DNA from 2 places in the Paenibacillus sp. cl6col genome. Region 2 is predicted to be linked to the other one. Evidence: a T-box and tRNA genes for the amino acid it is inferred to sense, from the RefSeq annotation. Region 2 holds a T-box; the other holds one or more tRNA genes.

Region 1 (7,430 bases), 680 kb from region 2:
ATTGCAGCCAAAGACCATATCGGCTTGCGGAAGCGCCGCAGACGCTTCTTCCATTGCTTCACTCGAAAATAGAACCTAGAGACGGTACGGTGTTCTCGAGCCATAAGTAATCCCCTCTAACTGCTTGTTAATTTGAGTAGAGCATTTGATTCCACGATGCCAGAATCATCTTGCTTTGCTCACAAGAAAAAGCCGCCAGAATCATCACTTATAGAGGTTGTTCAAAAAGTCCGCTTTTGATCACGAAGTAAATCATGAAGTGGACTCGGCATCGAATCTTGAATTCAGCCGGACCTTCCGGTGCTCATGTACCCAAAACGTACATTCCGCTCCTCAGGCCCTAGCTTCATCCAATCTTCTCGGTGCTGAAAACCGGTCTTTTTGAACACGCACTTATATACTTGGAGGCTTTTCTTATAGTGTGGCCCAGATAAAGGGGAAGTTATACAATTAATCTGTCTGTTCCTTCATTTCAATTTTCTCCACGGCCGAATAACGAAGCATATATAGACAAGCAGCGGGAGAGGGGTTCCCGTGAATCCCCAGATCCCCCAGAACCAAGGGTACTTATTCCGCCTGCGAGCATCCAGAAACAACCAAGTTCCTTGAATGAGCAGAATGATTCCAATTAGAACCCAGACCCACCAAGGGACATTCTCAGTACCATTATTCATTCTGCTCACTCCCATTGCTCGGATGGATACAAATTGCCCAGATAAGAACTGCCCCACACAGGGAAATGAGCTGCATCCAGACATAGATATACCAATTCGCTTGGGCAAGACTGCACCCGCCGCCAACTAGCAGCAATGCAGCACTCCATAAGACAAGCAGTTCTTTCCACAGTCGTTTTCGGTTCCTCTTCTTCGCCTGAAGCAATACCTGCTGGATGTGGGCAGCACTCGGATGCGGAGAATGGCGATCACTCCATTCATCTAAGTGTTCCCAGTGAGGATGCAGTCTCTCCTCCCACACCGAGTCCTGTTCCGGATGTGTAGCATGATTGGACATCGGTACTTGATGTAGAGAATCTACATGTCCTTTCTTGTTATCTTGCTTCTCACTCATCTTGCTTCCACTCCTTCCGCAGCTTCTCCAAGCCATAGTGCATGCGTGACTTTATCGTACCTGCCTGAACGTTCAACATTTCTGCAATTTCATTAACCTGATATCCATAATAATATTTCAACACAATTGGAGTCCTCTGTTCGTAGGACAACTCGCCAAGGAGCTCCAGCGCTGCCGTCCACTCCATATTGCTTGATTCCATTTGATAGCGCAGCTGACGTACAGCTTGTTCCTGCTCTCGCCATTTGCTCTCCACTTTCTTGCGGCGCATCTTGTCATAAAACAGGCGTGTCGCAATCGTAATTAGCCATGACGAGAATCGTGAACTCCCATTGTACGTATGAATCTTCTCCATACACCGCACCATCGTGTCTTGAACCAAATCTTCAGCATTCGAAGAGCTCATCGTTAATTTCAAGGCATATTTATATAGAAAGGAGTAATTCTCATGCAGCAGCACAGCAAGTTCATCCATGTCTCCTCTGACTGCTCGCTCTATCCGATGCTGCTCAGACATGTATTCGCCTCCTTTCTTTAATATCATAACGCAACGAGCTTTGCGCAAAGCAACTATATTACGAAATATCGTTAGGGATCGTTCAAGGGAATTATTAAAAAAGTTGAAATAATCATTTAGGAAGGAAGGATTGAAAAAAGAAGGATTAGAATAGCAAAAACCGCCGGTTATAACCGACGGTTGATGATAATGGTCGGGACGACACGATTTGAACATGCGACCCCCTGGTCCCAAACCAGGTGCTCTACCAAGCTGAGCTACGTCCCGAATGGATGGTGCCGGTGAGAGGACTCGAACCTCCACGGTTTCCCTCACGATTTTGAGTCGCGCGCGTCTGCCAATTCCGCCACACCGGCTTAGTAAATACCCATTATTAAATTAAGTGGCGCGCCCTGAGAGATTCGAACTCCCGGCCTTTTGATTCGTAGTCAAACGCTCTATCCAGCTGAGCTAAGGGCGCATATTCTGGAGCGGACAACGAGATTCGAACTCGCGACCCTCGCCTTGGCAAGGCGATACTCTACCACTGAGCTATGTCCGCATATTACCTTGTATTAACCATCTGTACAACTTCATTTGCTTCGTTGTCGTCGTTGCCGTTCAACAAGGACAAGTAATAATATATCAGACTGATAATTGAATTGCAAATCTTTTTTAAAGATTTTTTGATGGTATTTTTTTCTTGCCAAAAAACCTGCTTGCCAAGCCATATTTCAGCTCATACAAGCAGGTTCTAATAGTATGTTCTTAGTTTCTTATGATCTAACCCACTCAAGTGTAAAAGCAGGCTTGCGAATTCCTACTACCCTCGCATTGTCGTTTTTCGTCTCCGCAGGGCTCAGCTTTTTTAAGCGTTCGATGGTTGCAATCGTCGGGTATTGAATCTGCTCTAAAATGTCAGCAGCAATGATCGGCCATTGATCTTCCGATCCGTCCATCACTTTAAAGGCTATCCCTATTCTCTGCTCGCGCAAGCCGAAGCAATAGATGCCTTTGGCTCCGCCTTTCGCTACGATATTCGGATCCTGCAGCAGTGTTGGACAAATAAGCTCCGTTCCGGATACATAGAATGGATGTTTGTTCATTAGATCCGTCAAGCGTGTAATCGCTCTGCGCACTTCCTCATCTGCAATTAAATCCGGACAAGCCAATCTCAAATACAAGAGGGCTATATTGCGAATTGGAATCGCATATACCGGGAACCCGCAGCCATCCGTTCCTAATTTAATTTGCCGGGCAGGCACATCAGCAAGCTGAGACATCAAGCGCAGCACCTTCTGCTGAACGGGATGCTCCGGTTCTGCATAATTATCGGTTGGCCACCCCATCATCTTGCATAATGCCAGAACACCTAAGTGCTTGCCCGAACAGTTGTGATATAAGGAGCGCGGTGGTTGCCCGTTGGCAATCCGCTCGTCTCTTGCAGCAACATTCAGTGGATAGGTAGGCTTGCATACAAATTGATCCTCAGTAATCCCTATTTTCTTCATGAATGATTCCAACGCTTGTACATGGAACTGCTGCGCACGATGAGATGCGGTCATTAAGACGATCTCTTCCTCACTTAATCCGTAATGCTCCGGAACACCTGCTAACAAAGCAGGGAGCGCCTGCACCGGCTTCGAAGAAGAGCGCATAAAGCTTACATAGTCAGGGTCGCCAACATGGAATAGCGTCTCAGCTTGTTCGTTGACACCTACAATATGTCCTGTATATGCACATTCCAACCAACCGCCTCGTGATTCCTCTACTAACACCTTGCCCAAATCAACCATTATTGTTCCTCCTCGCCAACACATGCTGTCATCATTCTCATTTCAAGACTTCCCCTATCATGACATAACTCTGCAAACATAGTATCATGTTCCTAGCTGCTCGTATTTATAACAAGTTCCTGTCAGTTATAAAAATTTCCGCTAAAGAACCGGAGGGATAGGCATGATGACCATTGCGGATATAAGGCCATACATCCGTGCAGCGCATATGTATAATTACCGAGGAACGCGAGAGGAACAGCTGCGCAGAGGATACAGCTTTGCATTCCACTTATTCTTGGACGGCCATGGCCATATGACGATAGATGACCAACGATATGCGGTCTCGAACGGCACGCTCATCTTTGTACGCCCTGGCCAATGGCATTCCTTCGAGCATGCACCAAATGAAACGATGAATGCATGCAATATCTACTGCGATCTATGGGAGGCTCCTCCGCCGAACCAGCCTACCTTTGCTTATGAATGGGATGAATTCGATCCGAGGTGGTTAACCGCACATAACCCTTGCACAGAACTGGAATCATTGCCGACCTGCACTTCGCTTCGCCCTTATCCTTACTTCATTGAGTTGATGAAGCATGTGCTTACCGCATATAATCGGCGCGGCTGCTATACGAAGCAGGCTGCATCAGCTAGTTTTTACTCCTGGCTGATTCAATGGTACGATGCAAGCAGATTGCCCAATCCTACGGATTATCGCATAGCTCGAATCTTGGAGCGAATGGACGAACATCCCGAGCAGCGGCATTCGGTTGATTACTGGTGCAGCGAATGCGGGCTGGAAAAGTCCCAATTTTATCGGCTTTTCAAGCAAGAGACAGGAGCATCGCCTAAAGCGTATTTGCTGCAGGCTCGCATGAAAAAGGCGGCCGTTCTGTTGATGGAAAGCCGCCAATCAATTACGGAAATCGCGCTAATGTTGGGCTACGATTCAATCCATTACTTCTCAAATCAGTTTACCTACGTGTATGGAATCAGTCCTACCTTATACCGAACAAACAATAGCTATCAGAAAATTGATCGCTAGCATTATGATAAAAGCAGCCCTCTACCAAGTGGAGAAGAGCTGCTTTTTTAGATAACCTTATTAAGCGCTTACAATTTCGGTGTGTGCACTCGCGTCCTTCGTTCTTTTGTCCTCAGCAGGGAGCGTGACAAAAATCATCATAACGCCTGCTGCTGCAAATAGCCCAGCGAATAGCCACGTAATGCCGGCGTAACCGAGGCTTCCAATAAATAAAGCAACAAGAGCTGGACCAACGAATGCGCTCAATCCCGCGCCCAGGTTCAAGATTGACATCGCTGCACCCTTTTCTTCCTTTACCAAAGACGGGGCTATCGCAGACAATGGCACGAAGCCTGCCAGACATCCGCCCCACAAAATCCCGACAATTTGCACAAGCCATACATTGCCTGCCGCAAGTTGAGGAACGTAAAAGAGTAAAATCGTAAAGAAGGCCGAGCCTGCACATCCAAACCACATTACCGTATTTCTCCAGCCAAGCTTATCGCCCACAATGCCAAACAGCAGGTTGAACGCGATGTTTCCGATAAAAATCATAGCCCATAAATGCAGCCAGGACGAAATGCTAATGCCTTGACTCTCCATGTATAGCGGCATATATATGGGGAAGCCGAATTGTGCAGCCGTATTGATGATGCGAACTAAGCCGACCAATACGATTTTCGGTTCCTTTTTGACAATTGCCAATCCTTTGGCAAGCTCTTTTACTTTGTTGTCATGCTGTTCTGCCTTGGACTTATCCAGCTTGCCGCCGGAATTGATGACCAGTGCGAACAATGCCCCAAGCAGTACCCATACGATTGCACTCCATAGTGTATTGATATGCCCCAAGTGCTTCAATGCCCAGGTGGAATAGTATGCGCCGAGTACGTTCATGCCCCCAGTGAACACGAACCAGAACCAGCCGACAGCCGTTCCCAGCTTCTTCTGAGGTGTCTGATAAGCGATCCAGACGAGGAAAGAGTATGCAAACAAAGGATAGCCGAGACCCTTAAACGCATACGTCGGCAGCATCGTTGCAAATGAAAGCTGGGTAATTCCTAAACCAATAAAGCCTACGGAACCGAGAATGTATAGGATTAACCCGGTTAACATTGCTTTTTTAGGTCCAATCGCGTCAACGAATAATCCGGACAGGAAAGAAGACAATGCAATCGTAACCCCGTATACCGTAAATAAAATGCCGGATTGCTGTACGGTGAGTCCCTGTTCAACCAGATATGGGCTTAACCATCCCTGCTCCAGACCATCCCCCATCATAAAGATCAGAATGCCGAGATAGCCCCAAGCTAGAGATGAAGGAATACCTATTTTGTCCAAAATATGTTTGTCTTTCAAGTGCATCACTTCTTTCCTGGATGATCTATTCCTTCTTCTACTGTCCGTAATGCAGCTATTCTATAAAGATGTTAATTTGAACTCTCTCCACCCATCACTTCCAATTTAATCGCTTTCAATTGTTTAATCGGACTCTGTTCATTGCGACCAAAATAATCATGCAGCCGCACATACTGGGCATAGAGTCGATTATAAATGACCCGGTGCTTACCTTGTGGCTCATACGTTTTCTTAATGCCTCCACCCATTGCTTTCCCAGCCTGCTGAATGGAGTCGTATCCTCCATTAGTACTGCCTGCCGCTACGGCTCCGAGCATGGCGGCCCCCATCGCTGTTCCTTGCTGAGTTGCCGCGACGTGAATCGGCATGCCGATGATGTCCGCGAAGGTCTGCATAATGAATGGGCTTTTTTCCGCAATCCCGCCTGTAGCCATGATTTTGGCAATCGGAACTCCGTGCTGTACAAAGTTCTCAATAATCATCCGCTTCCCGAATGCAACTGCTTCAACCAATGCTTTGTACATTTCTTCGGCTGTCGTAGCCGTCGTCATGCCGAACATTGATCCTGTCAGATCCGCATCCACCAGAACGGAACGGTTTCCATTCCACCAATCCAGCGCAATCAAGCCGCTGGCGCCGGGCTTAATCTTCTCTGCCTTCTCATTGAGAAGCTGCAGCACATGCTTGTTCGCAGCTCTGGCCTCTTGCCCTAGGCGCTCTGGCACACAGTGATTCGCGAACCATGAGAAATGGTCTCCCATGCAGGATTGCCCTGCCTCATAGCCGTAGAACCCAGGCAAAATGCCGTCCTCGCAAATGCCGCTAATGCCCGGCACCTTCACTGCCGTTTCACTGACCAGCATGTCGCAGCCGGATGTCCCCATCACCATCAATAAAATATCGGGAGTCGTAATCCCGCAGCCGATTACGGCGCAATGGGCATCGCCTATTCCTACGGATACCGCTGTCCCTGCAGCCAGCCCCGTCCATTTTGCGCTCTCTTCTGTAATTGATCCTGCTCTGGTGCCGACCGGATAAATGGTTCTCGACATTTTCTCGTCAACGACGTGTTCCAGCTTTGGATCGAGCGCTTTCAAAAATGAATTTGATGGAAATCCATTTTGCTTGTGCCATATGGCCTTATATCCAGCTGTGCAGCTATTTCGTGTTTCTGTGCCAGTTAGCTGTAGTGTAATCCAATCGGCAAGCTCCATGAACCGATCAGCGGCTTCATATATTTCGGGTGTTTCATTAAGAATTTGCCATATTTTTGGAAACATCCATTCTGAAGAAATTTTCCCACCGTAGAAGTCCAAAAATTCCTCGCCCCGCATACGGGCTATATCATTCAGTCGGTTGGCTTCCTCTGCTGCCGCATGGTGCTTCCACAGCTTCACATACGCATGCGGATTATTCTTGTATGCATCCAGCATGCACAGGGGCGTTCCATCCGCCTTTACGGGAAGCATCGTACATTCCGTAAAATCGGTGCCGACGCCAATAATCTGCCGTGTATCAATGCCGCTCGTTTCCAGAACCTTTGCCAGCGTTGCAGTGGTGCATTGTAAATAGTCCTGCGGATGCTGCAAAGCCCAATCCGGCCCCAGCTTCGTTACGCCGTCCGGCAGCACCTGATCCATTACGCCGTGAGGATAGTTCATCTCTGCAGATGCACTTATCTCTCCAGTGGATACGTTAACAAGTA
Region 2 (7,430 bases):
CTCTTCCAATCGCGGGACTCCCCGTAGAAGAGCATCCCGAGGATGGCACCCCCAGATGCGCCAATTCCCGTCCATATCGCATAAGCCGTCCCCATCGGGAGCGACTTCATCGCAATAGACAGACAAATGAAGCTAGCGCTGAATGCTGTCGACATAAAGACGAAGGATTGCCAGTTGCGATCCTTGTTCAACTTACTAATCATCGCCACACCAAGCATTTCACATAATCCTGCTGCAATGAGACTTATCCAAGCCATTAGGATTCAGCTCCCTTCGCTTCGTTCTCAGTCGTCACCAGCTTTAATCCCATCACACCTGCTAGCATCACAAGGATAAGCAGCACTTTGATCATCTTGAATGGTTCTCCAAAGAAAGCCATCTCTGCGAAGACAGTTCCTGCAGTTCCAAGTCCAACGAATACGGCATATACCGTCCCTACAGGGAGCTTCTTGCCTGCCATAATCATCACATAGAAGCTGACAATAATTGAAATGGCCGTACCTCCCCATTCCCATACATTGTTCGCGTGCTTCAATCCGATCACCCAGAAGACCTCAAAGAAGGCGGCGATAAATACGTAGATCCAATGCTTATTCATTTGCTGCTCTCTCCCTTCCTTGCTATCTCTATAACGAGCACGATTCCATGCACTGCATCCCACAGATGCAGCTTACACCATTCTTATTTTTTCTATATTTCTTCTCAAACAAGAGATTCATTGTTCATACCACTTCACGAACTAGTCTCGTGTCAGGCTGCGCCAATATATGCGCCATGAAGCATCGAAGCGGCGTCGGAATCTGTCCGGGCCACCAAGCAGCATTTCAACGAGAATGCCATCAACAAGACACATATAAGAAGCGGTCATCATCTCCATATCCAGTTGATCAATCTCCGCTCGCTCCACTCCTAGCTTGAACACGGCCATAAGCTCCCGTTCCATCTGATCCAGATGGGCGTTGACCAGTTCCATAACTCGCTCCTGCATGATAACAGGCGGAAAGAACATCACCCGCAGCAAGAATTTCAATTGATTGCTCGTTTCATAGCGTGCCTCATACTGTTGAATCAATCCGTACAGCACATCCTTAATCGGATGCTCACGGTGAGTCTGAATGTACCGCTGCAAGTGTCCCATTTCCTCTTGTACTGCACGGCGGATTACGCTAACAAACAGATCATCTTTATTTTTGAAATGAGCGTAAATAGATGGTGTCTTGATGCCTACCTGTTCCGCGATATTCGCAAGGGAAGCCCCTTCATATCCGTGCTCTGCAAAATGATTCAACGCGACCTCAATAATTCGGTTAGCTGTCATTCTACTCATCTCCTTCAGGCTAACTAATATTCGTTAGGTAATGCACGCAGCGTTCCCGCATGCCATTACGACGACACATTTTTATCCTAACTAATATTCGTTAGGTACATCTTTTCACATCTCATCTCTTTTGTCAATCACGAGTTCGATAGTTAAATATCCTTTTATTTATTTTAAATACGATACATCTTCTCTAACCAGAGCTTCACAAGACTTATCGAGAAAAGGATAAAGCATCTCTTCCTAGAAATGAAGAACAGAAAGTTCAAACATTTATCCTAATGACATCCAAAAGTGCGAAGCAAAACCTGATCCCATTTTCCGATAAAAAGGGACTGAACGCTATATAGGATACAACAGCAGCCATTGAACAGATGAACCTCCCGCTTATCACTCCGGAATTTGGCAAAATGGCGATAATGACAGTAGCATCAAGCCTAATCTGTAAGTGACCTGTAAATGATCTGTACGTGACCTGTACATGACCCCTGTATGTGACCTGTGCGTGAGCCGGGAGACGATATCTCCGCGGCTCTTCTGTCGTCTACAGATAGACAGGATCAGATTGCGAGTACAAACCAACCCACCACCCCTACGAAATTCATGTCTTACATACGCATAATCAATGAAGTGATACAGATGATGCGAGTCTCTTTTTCACAACTCACATCGATATAACGCCCTACATATGTTCTGGCGCTTCAATGCCAAGCAGGTTCAGCCCCGCTTCAAGCACATATGCCACCGCTGCGACGATACGCAATTTGTGGTGGCGCTCGATCTCATTCTCCACGAGAATCTGCTCCTGATGGTAATAACGGTTGAACTGCTTGGCTGCATCAAGCAAATACCTAGCGAAGATGGACGGCTCATTGCTGGCCACCGCCATCTGAAGAGCACGCTCATACTTGCTGAGAGACTTCAAGCAGATCCATGCTTCTTGACTTACTCCTCCTGTCGCAATTGATTTCTTTCCCAACTGCTCACCTTGCCTCTCGGCTGGATCCTTGCCAAGCGTCGCGGAATCCGCTGGACAATCAGAGTATGACGTCCATCCCCCTTTGACGAGCAAGCTCTTTGCTCTGACGAGTGTGAACTGTACATAAGGGCCGGTTTCGCCCTCATAGCGCAGCGCATCCTCCAAGTTGAAGTCAACAGACAACATACGACTGCTCTTCAGGTCACCGAAGATGATCGCACCAATCCCAACCTTCGATGCCACCTTGCCTTTCTCTTTCAGAGATGGATTCTTGTCTTCGATAATTTGCAGCGCGCGATTTTCTGCCTCATTCAATACCTCATCAAGGAAGATAACCTTGCCCTTGCGCGTAGACATCTTCTTCCCTTCAAATGTCATTAAACCGAACGGAACATGAGTACATTCCTGTGCCCACTCATATCCCATCTTGCCAAGCACGGCGAATACCTGCTGAAAGTGCAGCTGCTGCTCCGCGCCAACCACATAAATCAGCTTGTCAGCCTTCATGACTTCCTTACGATAGATCGCCGTTGCCAAATCACGTGTCGGGTAAATCGTTGTTCCGTTTGATTTCAATATCAAGCATGGCGGCATACCCTCATCATCCAAACGAACGACCATCGCCCCATCACTTTCTTCGAGCAATTGAAGCTTCTGCAAATGAGCGACGACCGCATCCATCTTGTCATTGTAGAAGCTCTCGCCAAGAACGTGGTCAAAGTGAACGCCGAGTCGTTCGTACATGCGGTTGAATTCGACCATACTTGCGTTAACGAAATACGTCCACAGCTGTACGGTCTCTGCATCGCCCGCTTCAAGTTTGCGGAACCATTCGCGCGCCTCGTCTTCCAGCTCCGGCTGCTGAGCCGCCTCCTCGTGGAATCTTACATACAGCTTCAAGCTCTCACGGATTGGATCTTGGCGCAGCGTATCATCATCCCCCCACAGCTTATAGGCCGTAATCAGCTTGCCGAATTGGGTCCCCCAATCCCCAAGGTGATTCACCTTCAACACTTCGTATCCTGCGGCTTCGTACAGGTAAGCGAGCGCATTTCCAATCATCGTAGAACGCAGATGACCGACACTGAACGGCTTCGCAATATTCGGGGACGACATATCAATAACGACACGCTGCCCCTCTCCGATCGACAACTTGCCGAATAACGGCTCCTGCATGCGAGCAAGACAAGCCTCGCCATAGTAATCTTGATCAAAACATACATTCACATATCCGCCAGAGGCTTCCGCTCGTATCCGAATGTTATCGCTCTCTTGATTGATGCGTTCAGCAAGTTCCACCGCAATCTGCTGCGGAGAACGTCTCCACTGCTTCGCCAATGGGAAGCAAGGGAACGCCAAGTCGCCCAGCTCGCTCTGCGGAGGTACTTCCAAGGCACGTTCGATGTCTGCCCCGTTCATGTTCATTATAGGTTCTAGTACTTGCGCGGCAATTTCTTTTAGCATAAGTTCGTTCTCCTCCTGTTGTTGGTTACGGTTCGCGACACGTCAAAAAGCCCCCGTCTACAAAGAGACGGAGGCTTGAATCCCCGTGGTACCACTCTACTTGACCCTATCCGGAAGCTTGTTGCTCCGAAAAGAGTCCACTCAATAAATAACGGCTGTCGCCGGGCTCCCCTACGTTCCCATATATAAGGCAGTTCACAGAGCCAACTCCCGGGTCCGCTTCCTCTTCATTCCGTATCGGCTTCCACCATCCCGATTCGCTGCAGCACGGATTGTGCAGAGTACTCTCCCGTTCAACGTTGTTGCGTCGATTTTCATTTTACACATTATATCCAGAACAATTAGGAAAAATCAACCTATCACATGCATTATTTCAGAAAAATATTTCTTACTCTGCCGCCATTCGAGTACATAACGTCATGACCAGTAATGATTCACATCAAATTCGAGTCTCATTCTACTACTATCCGGCCAGCATCGATTACCGCATTGTATACTTGCGATCCTCAGTTCCATTCAATTCGACCGCAATATCTAGATAAGATTGCTCAATAAATTGGCATACATCTGGATAGATTAGAGGCTTGCCTGTTATATAGCGGCGATCTGGCGTTCCATGATCACGTATTAACAATTCACTGATCACTCTTGCACTGCCAACACCGGTCTCCACATATTGCTTCACGGCCGCCCGTTCAGCAGCAGTAAGCCCATTCCCAGCATTACTAACTTCTTGAACCACAGCAGCAGGCTCGGGCTCCGTCCACGACCATAAGTCGAACTCCACTAGAATCGGTGCAGGAGCAGGTGCAGGTTCAGGAGCTGCGCTAGGCTCGCTTGTCTTAGGCGAAGGTGAAGCATTCCTCACCACCGGCTTGCGTCGCAGCATATTGATCTGCTTGTCCAACAAGGGCAGTCCAAGCGACAATTGCCGTTGTAGCTGTTCAGGCAAATCTGCCACAGAATAGGCATCTGGTGCAGGTTGCCAATCGTTGGCTATCTTCAACAGGATCTCATCAAGCTCATAATCAATGGCCTCGAATCCCTTCTTAATCGTCGCCACGATTGCAGCATCAATCCCTAAGTGCTCCTTCAAGTGCTCAATGCCGAATTTTTTGATCTCGCCTGTTTTCCGGTTTTTTACCTCATGCTGATATCGAAGAGAACGGCCGCATTCGCATCGCAGCTCTGGACTTATCGTCCCCGCATCTTTATACCCCGTATAAATCCAATCATCTAACAGCGCCTCGATGTCCTCTGGTGCCGCATGTTCTGGAACATGATGCCCCTTCTCCTTCGCCATCGCATTGGCGAACGCCGTGCGGCGAGAGCGAACGAGATAGTGATTCAGGAACTCACGTTGGTTATCATTGAGCTGAGATAACATCTCATCCCGTTCCTGGATAGTTAATATCATATCTTCTCCTCCTCGCGCTTTGCTCCATTACTGTCTATTGTACAGGAAGTAGAGCATGGAAGTGAAGGCATGCCTCACATGAAAAAGCCGCCCTAGCGCAGGCAGTCAATCACTCCCTCGCTGGGCGGCAACCTATGGTAGGCACATCGATAAGAACGGCGATCTCTAGGAAGAGAAGCTAAAAGAAGAATACTTATTCTTCATCAATGGCATTTTACGATCGGATCTGGACTTGCCATTATGAAGCATCAATTCGTTCCTGCGGCGCTTGAAAGCATTTCTTGCATACCTTAATCTGTACGCCATTCCCTCTTGTCCGATTATACAGCAGCTTAATGCGAGTGCTGGCGCAGACCGGACATGTACCTCGGCCACGTGAAGGCAGATTCCATAATGATTTACCGCGTTTGTTCTTCGCCATTCTATCCCCTCATTTCCTGTCAATTCATTCGTTCTCCTACCCTTATGTATGAAGGAGGGGAAATATGACTGTATGATTTAGCTTCATCATTTCCATCAAATCCCACTAACTCACAACACTTGATAAACACATTCCTTCACCGCTTTCGCTTCAACTCATGGTATGATGGAGATAAGTACTTCGGTATGAACATGAAAGAAGAAAAGGAGAATGATAATGGCAATTCGCATTCTTACCGACAGCGCTGTTGACCTCCCTCAATCCGTCATTGACGAGTTGGGGATTACGGTCATGCCGCTAATCGTTACTATAGACAATGAACAATATGAGGACGGAGTAACAATTACGCCGAAAGCCATGCTCGATGGCATGCGCGAAGGCAATGTATATAAGACTTCTCAACTCTCGATGGAGGTACTGCAGACAACCTTCCAATCGATTGCCGAAGCGAACGAGGAAGCTATCTATATTGCGTTCTCGTCGGAACTGTCAGGAACGTATGCCTCTTCCCGCATTATGCATGATATGGTACAAGATGACTTCCCGTCCTTCACTTGCAGTATTATCGATTCCAAATGCGCTTCACTCGGGTTTGGCCTTGTTGTTAGACAGGCTGCGCTCTGGGCGCGTGAGGGATTGCCTAGGGAAGAGATTATTACACGCACACAATCCCTTGCCCGGCAAATGGAGCATGTGTTCACGGTCGATGACCTGCAATATTTGTATCGCGGCGGACGTGTCAGCAAGTCATCAGCCATCATTGGCGGACTGCTCAATATTAAGCCCGTGCTTCATGTTGAGGATGGAAAACTCATTCCCGTCGATAAAGTAAGAGGCAGAAAGAAATCCATTCAGCGTCTTGTCGAACTGATGGAGGAGCGAGCGAATCTCGATGATAAGCAGCAGGTTATCGGCATCGCCCATGGTGATGACGCAGAAGCGATGGAGCAGTTGAAGTCGATGATTACTGAACGCTTCGGGATGACGAACTTCCTGATTAGTTCCATTGGCTGCGCAGTTGGCGCTCATTCAGGCCCAGGAACATTAGCGCTCTTCTTCCCGAATAAATCCTATTCCGTATAAAGGTTTCAGCATGGCTGCCTTGGAATTGAAGATGCAGGAGACGAATTTACTCGCTCCTTGAACAATAAGATGCCCGCACAATCGGCGCTAACCGAATCGTGCGGGCATCTGCTTCTTATGTCAGCTTCTGGACTATTGTTACATCCATTTCGCCAATTGATCCTCTATCGTATCTAATGTTACCTTGGACTTCTGGAATAATGTAGATGGCACGCTCGCGTTATATTTCACGATTTTCTGATTCACATCGGACATCGCAGCCGATACGTCGGCTTGGGGCTGATCCTTGCTCAGCTTCACAATACGCTGCAGTTCATCTCTAATCTCATGCTGAAGCGCAAGCCAGGAAGGGACAACATTCGCGTTGTGCAGCACCCCGTTCAACGGGTCTCCGCCTCGCACCTCTAGCGGCTTGCCCTTGCCAGGCAAATCATCCAATCCGCCCTTCTTCTCATATTGGGTAAAGACATCATCCAACCAATTGCTCATCATTCGTTCAGTTGCTATCGTTTGCGGTGCGTCCTCTACGATTTCCGATTTGATCGGCTTAACTTCTGCTGACTGCTTACTTTCCTTTCGGAACCAACCCATTGCGATCCCCCCAATCACATGAATAACATAATTATCCAATCCCCTTCACAATTTTGTCTAGTATGCACCACCCTTTAAATGTGACAATTTCGTGCGAGTACGGTTTGAGTGGCTTATGTAAAATGCTTGTGATGAATAGCTTAATTGCATGTCTTAA

Evidence for each region. A T-box is a leader RNA that pairs with one kind of tRNA and senses whether it is charged. The one in region 2 lies ahead of argS (arginine--tRNA ligase), so its partner is inferred to be a tRNA-Arg.
Region 1: it encodes a tRNA-Arg, which carries the amino acid that the T-box ahead of argS (arginine--tRNA ligase) is inferred to sense. The anticodon was not compared.

Annotation. Positions count from the first base shown of each region.
Region 1 covers NZ_FNAZ01000003.1:830,627-838,056, forward strand. Annotated here, with positions in the region: gene BLS15_RS11760 (BofC C-terminal domain-containing protein) at 1-104, opposite strand, end outside; gene BLS15_RS11765 (hypothetical protein) at 468-674, opposite strand; gene BLS15_RS11770 (YxlC family protein) at 667-1,068, opposite strand; gene sigY (RNA polymerase sigma factor SigY) at 1,061-1,585, opposite strand; tRNA gene BLS15_RS11780 (tRNA-Pro) at 1,776-1,852, opposite strand; tRNA gene BLS15_RS11785 (tRNA-Leu) at 1,859-1,941, opposite strand; tRNA gene BLS15_RS11790 (tRNA-Arg) at 1,969-2,045, opposite strand; tRNA gene BLS15_RS11795 (tRNA-Gly) at 2,052-2,126, opposite strand; gene BLS15_RS11800 (asparaginase) at 2,341-3,360, opposite strand; gene BLS15_RS11805 (AraC family transcriptional regulator) at 3,524-4,390, shown strand; gene BLS15_RS11810 (MFS transporter) at 4,451-5,731, opposite strand; gene BLS15_RS11815 (ribulokinase) at 5,797-7,430, opposite strand, start outside.
Region 2 covers NZ_FNAZ01000003.1:148,659-156,088, forward strand. Annotated here, with positions in the region: gene BLS15_RS08640 (DMT family transporter) at 1-257, opposite strand, end outside; gene BLS15_RS08645 (DMT family transporter) at 257-598, opposite strand; gene BLS15_RS08650 (TetR/AcrR family transcriptional regulator) at 740-1,318, opposite strand; partial or broken gene BLS15_RS29950 (hypothetical protein) at 1,528-1,668, shown strand; gene argS (arginine--tRNA ligase) at 2,001-3,761, opposite strand; T-box leader at 3,822-4,067, opposite strand; gene BLS15_RS08660 (DUF3895 domain-containing protein) at 4,243-5,178, opposite strand; gene BLS15_RS08665 (hypothetical protein) at 5,417-5,599, opposite strand; gene BLS15_RS08670 (DegV family protein) at 5,816-6,682, shown strand; gene BLS15_RS08675 (DnaJ family domain-containing protein) at 6,821-7,273, opposite strand.